Regions from separate parts of the Leptolyngbya sp. FACHB-1624 genome, predicted to be linked through region 3. Evidence: riboswitches for the same ligand, from Rfam matches in the RefSeq annotation. Region 3 holds a riboswitch; each other region holds the start of a gene.
What was found. A riboswitch is a leader RNA that binds a small molecule or an ion and turns the genes downstream of it on or off. The one in region 3 is predicted to bind cobalamin.

Region 1 (3,247 bases), 720 kb from region 3:
TCGTCGCCCATGCAAGGTAATAAACGGCACACCTCGACTGTTGGCTGCAAGTTCGGCTTTCGATTCTGCCGCTCCAACAAAACCAACGGGAAAGCCTAAAATCAACGCAGGTTTTGGTGCACCTTCATCGAGCAATTCCAGCAATCTAAATAATGCAGTCGGCGCATTCCCGATCGCAATCACGGCTCCTTTCATGTCCCAAAGATCTAAAGCAGCAGCCGATCGCGTATTGTTCAGCTTCTGAGCGAGTTCTGGAACAGTTGGGTCATTGAGGGTACAAATCACAGGATTATCGACTGGCAAACGTTTTCGAGTCACCCCATTTGCCACCATTTGAGCATCGCAGTAAATTGCGGCTCCATTGGCTAACGCCTGACGACCTGCTTGAACCGCATCTGGAGAAGCCTCAATATCATTCGCGAGATCAGTCATTCCACAAGCATGAATTAATCGCACTGTGACATGAGCTAAATCCGCAGGCAACCGTTCGAGATTCGCTTCAGACCGAATAATGGCAAATGATTTACGGTAAATATCCTCACCGTTGCGAATGTAATCAATCATATCGAGCATTGATAAGTTGAGCGATCGTAGAGAGGTCTGACACAGGCTGTTCTGTCAGCAGTTCCTCTCCAGCAAAAAGATAGTAAGCTTCGGACTGTTCCATCCTAGTTCCAAGCAAGGTGATATCAGCAGGACTCGGTTGAGCACAACCTTTTGGACAGCCTGTAATGTGAATATTAATGGGATGCTTTAAGGACTGAGTCAAAGCATGAGCATCAGCTTGCGTATGTGTCTCAGCAGAAGCACATCCAGGCTTGCCAGCACAGGCAACGATCGAGGATTGAATCGGGTCAATTGAGAAACCAGATAGCTCTTGCAATACGGTAGATGGATCGGCAATATTTGGCAGAATGATCGATTGCCACGGTGTTAGTCGAATTTCGCCTGAACCGTAGGTTTTAGCAAGTTCGATGAGGTGTTGAAATTGCGCGATCGAGAGTTGCCCCAAAGGTAATGCAATCCCGATATAAAACAATCCAGCTTGCTTTTGAGGATGAACTCCGATAAGGGAAACAATCCCAGACTTTAAAGAAATTGCAGTGCTGAAGGTTTCAAATCCTGCACGATCGAGAATTCCTTGAACCCCCCAATCTTTCAACATATCTCTCATCCTTGGCTTTTTCGGACGCTGAGATTGTTGGACATAGCTCAAATAAACTTTGGCTAAAGTTGCGATCGCAGAAACACACTCCGTCGCATCAATCACGACTCCAGTTTCATACAGTTGTTTATCTGCTGCAAAAGCTAACTGAAGCTGATTCGATGATATCGCTGAAAGTTGAATCTCATTGTATCGATGTTGCCAGGGCTGTGCAGCGCGAGTTCCGATACTCACTTGCCCACCGCCATCAATCCCAATACTAAATTTTGGGGGCAGACCTGCTAGTTCTGGCGTAGATTGAATGTAAGTATCAATGTCTTGAACGAGCGATCGCGTATCGATTAATTCGCTTGGATCAATTCCTGCGGTTGGGCTTGCCATCACATTGCGCAGATGATCCACCTGAGCATTTTTTGCCGCAAGCCCAATATTTTTCAAGATTTCAAAGATTTCTGGAGCCGATGAAACCGCTCGAAATTGAAGATTCGCACGATTCGTCACTTGAATCGTCGAAGTCTTCCAGCGATCGGTAATTTCAGCGATCGCACTTGCCTGCGCTACAGTCAAAATCCCGCCTGGAACTCGAATTCGCATCAAGATTCCATCTTGGGCAGGCGTTTCATAAAATAGCCCTGGACAGGGGTTTGCACTCACTAACTCACTCATATGCTCCTTCTCCGTGGTTCGCAGAGAATTGAATGAAGACTGACTTGGAATTGGCATTCTGACTCGATTTGATCATCATCACAGCTGCGCCACAGTACCGGATTTGCACCGGATTTTCCCAATCCAAGCCAATGAAGCATATCACACTCGATTGCGCAAGATTTCGATTCTCAAACTTCTCTAAATCTTTCTCAACGCGAAATCATCCATTGAGCTTCAATTTTTGGCATGGATGACTGAGAGCATGAATGAGCGTGACAGGGGCGGTAATGTTTTAGATCTATAGACGAACGATGGTGCTGCGATCGCGTTATGTCCAAATGCATCTCAGCAGCGTTCGGTTTCGGCTTCAGTTGCCCTAAATGTCTTTTTAATGCTCAAATTCATCTACGCCCATGTTCGCCGCATCATCGAAATGCTGACACTGACAGAGCATTCTGTTTCTAATCATACACACAACGCCCACAACAACACCCAACTTGCTGTTGTGAGCACAATCAAGGCTTGCGCGATTTTTTCCTCTGCACCACTGCCATACGGTTTCGACTACACCGTCTTCCATTCTCGACAGTGGCGCATCAGTCGCGCACAAACGATAACGATAAGGTAATTCCAGACAGCTTGTTGAGAAAATAACTCAGATTTAGGAAGCCCAAACTGATATTCAAAGAAGCTAAAGGATTAGACTCCTCTAAAGCCCAGATCCATTTCGATGCCCATTTGCTCGGCTTGCTGCATTGTTCGATCGCACTTTGTCCGTCGGCAGATCTGACGAATACCAATTTGACTGAAGAATAGTCCGAGCAGAATGATAGCACCAATTTCGGTGAGCTTGCGCGTGACCGCACTTGAAGCACCGAAAATCAAAATAACCATCCAGAGGTACAGTTGCCCTGGGACTTTTTGATGCGATCTCGTTCCCTTTCTGAAGTTCATCACAATTTGATTCAAGAAGTAAGATGGTGCTTTGGTGATCATGTCTCTTCACTGATGAAGCCTTTCCAAGTACGAGAAGAAACAGCCCCGTTACTTCACTTCACTAGATGCAAATTGTGTAACACGACCCGACTTAACTGCCACAACCACATCATAGGTTGCACAGTAAGCAAATGTAGTATTGTTGGCTTTGTTGTAGAGATTGACCACCATACCTGCACCACCAGGTTGCACGGAGACTGGCTCTAAATCGCCAAAGAAGTAGCGTCGTAACTCATCACCACCCCCAAACTGTCCCTTATGCTGGACAATTTTAGCGATCTTTTGCGACGGGGTTAAGCCTGTACTATCTTTCATTTCTTGAGCTGCTGATGCCTGCATGAGGTGAGGATTGATGGCTTTGAGTGGAGCATCCCAAATTGTGACCATGCCAACTCAAGCAGCCGTGGTGAAAGTTGTGGTGAGTAAAGAAGTAAGTTT
Region 2 (3,247 bases), 930 kb from region 3:
TGGAACGTCAAGCGTGGTCTGAATGATGCCGAAATCGCCCGTCATCTCGATCGGAGGCGTTCCATCTTGCACAGTCACAGTTCCTGAAACTTGCAGGGTGCTAGGTTTGACTAATGCTGATAGATCAAAATTTGTTGCAAATGCTCCAAAAGGAGTTGGAATATTCAGAATCGCTTGTCCATCGTTGAAGGTGACATTGCCGCTGAGTGCATTGATTGGAATTGCGATTTCGTCATCTTGGGTTTGAGGCTGGAAATCCAGGATGACTAAGCCATCGTCTAGATTGACAATGCCTGGAGTGCCGTTGAAATTGAATGGATATTGATCAGAGGATTTGAAGTCGATCGATGAAAAATAACTTCCAAAAGGCGTTGTTAAATTAGATATAAGTGCCCCATTACCAAACTCGATCGAGCCTTGGACTGCTCCTGCTGAAGTTGAAAGATCGACATCGATTGTGCCATTTGCGAATGGAACTGTGCCTGAGATCTCTTTGACCAACCTGCTGATGGAGACAACGATATCTTGAGCAGATTGAACCGAATCTGTTTGATCACTGCGGGAAGCGGTTAAACCGCTAGTGACAATTTCTCGGTTTAGGGAATTCGAGAAATCAGGGGGCAATTGAGCGATCGCACTAGTCACTTGCGTGTTGCCCGAAGGGGGTTGTAAGTCTGTTGTCAGTCGTGCTTGATCGAACGTGAGCGTTCTACTTGCTTGCTGGAACGTTGGAAGATCAGGGAATAAAGATGAGGATGCAAAAAAGACAGGTAACCGATTGGGCTTCAGCGGCGATTTTAAGGTAGATGGCTCTAACATAAGGCGACTGGCAACTCCTGTGCTTGTACATTATCAGCCCAGTTACAGGACGGTCTACCTCTGGAGTCATAGATTAAAAGATTTCTACATCTCGACAAAACTCTACCAAAAAACTCGACTAATAGTGATACAGTGAGTCACACCTTAAATAAAGTTGGATTGGGGAAAGTGTAGTGCAAAGCTGCCGCTGTCCCGCAACTGTAAAGCGAGATTTCGCTAAGCCAGAATGCCCACCAGCTTTACGGTTGTTAGTTCTGCGAGGTACAGAATGAGGACTCGGAAATGGATGAGCCTTGCTGCAATGGCAGGGCTGAGTTTGTATTTAGTATTGGGATCAGCAACTCCAGCCCAGGCAATGCACATTGCAGAGGGTTTTTTGCCCGTTCAGTGGGCAGCGTTTTGGTGGGCGATCTCGCTGCCGTTCTTTGCGTTTGGACTGCGATCGCTGACGCGGATTACACGCCAAAATCCTGAATTGAAACTGCTCTTAGCATTAGCTGGCGCATTCACATTTGTCTTATCTGCGTTAAAGCTTCCTTCCGTGACAGGAAGCTGCTCGCATCCCACGGGAACTGGACTCGGCGCAATTTTATTTGGACCTGCGGTAATGACCGTTTTAGGGGGATTGGTGCTGCTGTTTCAAGCCGTTTTGTTAGCGCATGGAGGCTTGACAACGCTCGGAGCCAATTTGTTTTCAATGGCGATCGTGGGACCTTTCGTCGCATACGGTATTTATCATTTAGTGCTGAGAACTGGGAATCAAAAAGCTGCAATTTTCCTAGCTTCAGCATTCGCGAATCTTTTAACCTATGTCACAACTTCGATCCAGTTGGCATTGGCGTTTCCGGCGGCAACGGGTGGAGTATGGGCTGCATTTCTAAAGTTTGCTGGAATTTTTGCGCTGACTCAAATTCCCTTAGCCATTAGCGAGGGCTTACTCACGGTCTTAGTCTGGAATTGGCTACAGACCTACAATCGGACTGAATTGGAAACCTTAAACTTAATGAAGACATGAGACAATCATCGACGCGACAGAATTGGTTCCTTGCGATCGCAGTCATTCTCCTCACTGTGGCTCCTTTGGTGTTTGTGCGAGCAGAGTTTAATGGAGCAGATGGACAGGCACAACAACTGATCGAAGAGAGCCATCCGACTTATGAACCCTGGTTTAAGCCCATGTTTGAGCCTGCGAGTACAGAAGTTGCAAGTTTACTCTTTGCATCGCAAGCAGCATTGGGTGCAGGTGTACTTGGATATGTTATCGGGCTGTATAAAGGGCGATCGCAAGGTAAATAAAACCATGCACCTTTGGCTGGATACGCTTTCCCATCGCAATCGATTACGACAACTACCACCGCAACATAAATTACTATTTGCAACGATCGTACTGTTGATTGCTCTGATTGCAACTCCAATCATTCAGATCGCGATCGCAATCTGGCTAGGAATTTGGATTGTCATCTATGCTCAAATTCCTTGTCGTATCTATTTACGGTTGCTCAGTCTTGCGATCGGGTTTTGGCTGATCAGTATTCCAGCCTTGATCCTGGGGATTGCGGATCGCTCGGCAAGCGATGCAGTTTTGGGTTTCTCACTTGGATCGACTTACTTTTATTTGAGCCAGCAAGGGATTTTACAAGCTGTCGTCATCTTGACTCGGACACTTTCGACAGTCTCGTGCTTATATTTCGTCTTATTCACAACCCCATTTACAGAAATATTACAAGTTCTCAAACAAATCAGATGTCCAGAGGTACTCACAGAACTGCTGATGCTGATGTACCGATTCATTTTTATTTTGCTCTCAACTGCTCGTGAACTTTGGATTGCTCAACATTCACGCAATGGTTATCGCAGTGTCCGACGCTGGTTTTATAGCTTGAGTCTGCTGATCAGTCAGCTTTTTCGTAAAACAATGGAGAACTATCAACAATTCGTTTTATCCACTGCAGCAAGAGGGTTTAATGGGGAATTTCGAGTCTATTCGCCACGAACCTATCGCCCTTCTCGACGCTATGCGATCGAAGCTAGTTTAGGATGTCTCATATTGCTTCTTATCAGCCTATGTCGTTAGCCTTTGATCAAGTCGAATATACGTATCCCGGAACCAAAAACCCTGTGATTCAGGGCTTGACGGTAGAGATTCCGATCGCAAAACGAACGGCTTTGATTGGGCAAAATGGCTGTGGTAAAACCACATTGTTTCTCCTGGCAAATGGTTTATACAAGCCACAACGCGGCACGATTGCTTGGAAAGGTCAGACGTTGAGTTACGATCGCCGATCGCTGATCGAACTTCGGCAAAAAGTAGGCTTAGTCTTTCAAAACCCCGAACAGCAGTTGATCGCATCAACCGTTGCAGAAGATATTTCATATGGATTGTGTAACTTAGGCTGGACAGAATCAGAGATCGAACCTGCGATCGCGA
Region 3 (3,247 bases):
GAAATTCGGCTGAGAAAACCGCACATCTTGAAGCCGAAGAAGAAACTGGACTGCACATTGAACTCATTGATTTACTGGGAGTTTATTCTGATCCCGATCGAGATGCGCGCCAACATACGATGAGCATTGCGTACATTGCCACTGCCAAGGGCGAACCCAAAGCAGGTGATGATGCCAAAAATGTGCGGATTGTCGAGATTTGGGAGATCCCTGAGAATTTATGTTTTGATCACGATCGCATTTTGCACGATTATTTACAGTACAGAAATTATGGAATGCGCCCAAGATTATGAAAAAAGTAATTCGGACTGATGCGGCTCCGGCTCCGGTTGGTCCTTACAATCAAGCGATCGTGGCTCAAGGTTTAGTCTTTGTCGCAGGTCAAATCTCACTCGATCCGCAGACGGGTGAAATTGTCGGTGCTGGCGATGTTGCGGCTCAAACCGAACGAGCCATGACCAGTTTGAAAGCCATCTTAGAAGCGGCTGGTTCGTCGCTCGATGATGTTGTCAAAACGATGGTCTGCTTGAAAGACATGAACGATTTTGCGGCAATGAATGCGGTCTATGCCAAATATTTTGATGAAGCAACTGCACCCGCAAGAGTTTGTGTGGAAGTCGCTCGCTTACCAAAAGATGTTTTGGTTGAGATCGACTGTGTTGCAACACTGAAAGATTAGGAGAACTGCGATCGCTCTTGAACCTGATTCACAAGCGAGAGCGATCGCATCGAAGCGCGATGGCTGGAAGGTTCGCATCACAAGGTAAATGCTTGTTCTGGAACGGGTATGGGCTTTTGTCGATTTGAATATTGGAAATTAGTTATGTGAGATTCAATACTCTACTAGATGAGCAGTCTTGACGTTTTTTGCAAGTTTCAATTTCTCCAACAGTCGAATCGTCAACCATATCACATCCACTTCCCACCAGCGCTTGCCAAACTGCGCCGAAGCTTGATAAGCATGATGATTGTTGTGCCATCCTTCTCCGAAAGTCAGCAATGCTGCCCACCAGCAATTCGTCGATCGATCATTGACCGCATAGTTCCGATAGCCAAAAGTATGACATGCACTATTGACAAAGCACGTACTGTGAAAGCCAACAAACAATCGCGCAAAAATTCCCCAAACTACGAAGGGCATTCCACCGAGACCATAAAGCAAAACAGCTAATGCAATCTGTAAAGCAATGTAGTGCTTGTGGCAAAACTGATAAAACGAATCATGAGCAATATCTTGAGTGAATCGATGCAGTTCTGAATGAGATGGAACCTCGTGCATCAGCCAACTGATATGACTCCACCAAAATCCCTGAGTCGAATCATGTGGATCACCAGTCCGATCGGCAAACAAATGGTGCATTCGATGATAGCCGACCCAACCCTTCACGGCTCCTTGACCTGCCAATGTGCCACACAAGATAAAGAAGTATTCTAACCATTTGACCGTTTTGAAACTGCGATGCGTTGCTAAGCGGTGGAATCCTAAAGAGATTCCTAGCCCGATCGTCAGCCAATGCAAGAATAGAGCAACTCCAACGGCTGACCAACTAAAATAAGCGGGAGACAGTGCAAGTAAGGCTCCTAAATGCAAGAAAACAACAACAGTAATTACAGTCCAACGAGGACGTGGAGAAATTAAACAGACATCGGTCATGAATTTTGCTCAAACGGTTTGGATAAAATCAGCGTGATCACTCAGCACGATTGCGCTCTGTGGCTTCTAGTTGAAACTCACTCCAACGGTGCTGCACTTGTTTATAGCAATCAGCAGGAGAGATTTTTAGGTTTTGCAGTAGACTGACCTGAACTTCGCGATCCCGTCTCGCCAGAAGCACGATCGCTTGAGTTGGGTCATACGTCGCGATTGCCTCGTGAATCGCAACCCCAGCTTGGCTATCAACTTCAAGCATTCGCAAATATAGCTCGACTTGTGCCTGCGCGACGAACTCCTGCTCAAAGACTACAGAATCAATACTCCAATTCATTGAAGCATTGATCCGATTCGTAATCTTGCAGGTTACTAGTCCTCGCCCTAGTCTCAAATAGCCATTCCAGCTAGTGAACCCTATCTGCAAAAAATTCTGCTGAATAACCAGATCTTGCCAGTGATCAAAATGCGATCGCAAATCATAATGTTGAAACCTCATCAACTTCCCCTGAACTGCAAAATAGGGAAGCAAATCCGTTTTAAGAAACTAAGAACCATCATCATCCGTACCTCGCAGATGAAACACAACAGACATACCTCTTAAAGAGGCGCTATGCATCGGCGGGCATCCTGACTCAAAGAACACAGTTCTTATCACAGTTGCGGGACAGCGTCGGGTTTGCACCGAACTTTCCCCCTTGCGTCTAATGGCTGATTCCCATCAGAACCGATACTCATCTAGAGAGTAGCACGATCAAGCAAAATTAGACTCATCTTTGCCGCACTTCACCCACTCAAACTGGATTGAAAATGAGCCAATCATCTAAATCGTTTACTAAAGTAGTCTCTGAAGGCTCTCACATTTTGCACAGATCCACATATCGGTTACATTCCATGTTGTTGACGAGAATACCAAATCGCTAGTTAGCCGTCCTATTGTTCGCTGATCTAAAAAGCCGCGATTCCTCGGAACCGTTGCCTCTGAGCGATCATGTCTCGTAAAACTCTAACGCTATGCCCGATAAAGATGAGACTCGTTCAGAAATTAAACTATCAAGTTGACCATTAAAACGAAACACACGATCGCTCATCCACGCGCAATACAGATTCTTGCTGAAATGCCTGTTTATAAGCGGCTCGGATCTGATCAATCTTCTTGCTACTCTCAACATTCATCGGATACAGCAGCGTCAGAAGTTGAGAGTTTTCTGCCACAACCTTACCCTGCGAATTCCGATATTGCCCCTTCGCGGCTACCCTTGTCAGCCCTTCAGGAAATAACGGAGTCACAACGCGATCGACAAATTGCTGAAATTCAACCTGAGTCACTTCTGAGCGATCGGGTTTCGCGAATCCAAAAAATAACTCTGTTCGCATAAAAGCCTTGCCGTGCGGTTGCAACTGGCAAGATTGATCCACAGATTCATCAACCTTTGCGAAAACCAGCAGCGGCACAATCAGCCCGACTGCCACTCCTAAAATTAAGTGGAATCTAGATTTCATCACATCAACCTCAACTCTCTCTTCTCTCACGTTGAAGTGGAATTCTTCATGCAATCCCTAGATTTTGTAAAACCTCAAAAAATCGATAGCTTGAAT

Region 1: it holds a riboswitch for cobalamin, as region 3 does, so the genes downstream of both, cobG (precorrin-3B synthase) here and ACMUEV_RS00990 (hypothetical protein) in region 3, are expected to answer to the same signal.
Region 2: it holds a riboswitch for cobalamin, as region 3 does, so the genes downstream of both, ACMUEV_RS05250 (energy-coupling factor ABC transporter permease) here and ACMUEV_RS00990 (hypothetical protein) in region 3, are expected to answer to the same signal.

What each region holds. Positions count from the first base shown of each region.
Region 1 is NZ_CP180258.1:6,007,882-6,011,128, reverse strand. It holds gene ACMUEV_RS28590 (precorrin-8X methylmutase) at 1-564, opposite strand, end outside; gene cobG (precorrin-3B synthase) at 557-1,831, opposite strand; cobalamin riboswitch at 1,862-1,992, opposite strand; gene ACMUEV_RS28580 (hypothetical protein) at 2,513-2,809, opposite strand; gene ACMUEV_RS28575 (hypothetical protein) at 2,858-3,196, opposite strand.
Region 2 is NZ_CP180258.1:1,160,213-1,163,459, forward strand. It holds gene ACMUEV_RS05245 (hypothetical protein) at 1-819, opposite strand, end outside; adenosylcobalamin (AdoCbl) riboswitch at 960-1,099, shown strand; gene ACMUEV_RS05250 (energy-coupling factor ABC transporter permease) at 1,088-1,834, shown strand; gene ACMUEV_RS05255 (energy-coupling factor ABC transporter substrate-binding protein) at 1,831-2,115, shown strand; gene cbiQ (cobalt ECF transporter T component CbiQ) at 2,120-2,893, shown strand; gene ACMUEV_RS05265 (energy-coupling factor ABC transporter ATP-binding protein) at 2,884-3,247, shown strand, end outside.
Region 3 is NZ_CP180258.1:227,707-230,953, reverse strand. It holds gene ACMUEV_RS01005 (NUDIX domain-containing protein) at 1-293, shown strand, start outside; gene ACMUEV_RS01000 (RidA family protein) at 290-679, shown strand; gene ACMUEV_RS00995 (acyl-CoA desaturase) at 833-1,654, opposite strand; gene ACMUEV_RS00990 (hypothetical protein) at 1,692-2,147, opposite strand; cobalamin riboswitch at 2,251-2,395, opposite strand; gene ACMUEV_RS00985 (DUF3574 domain-containing protein) at 2,714-3,151, opposite strand.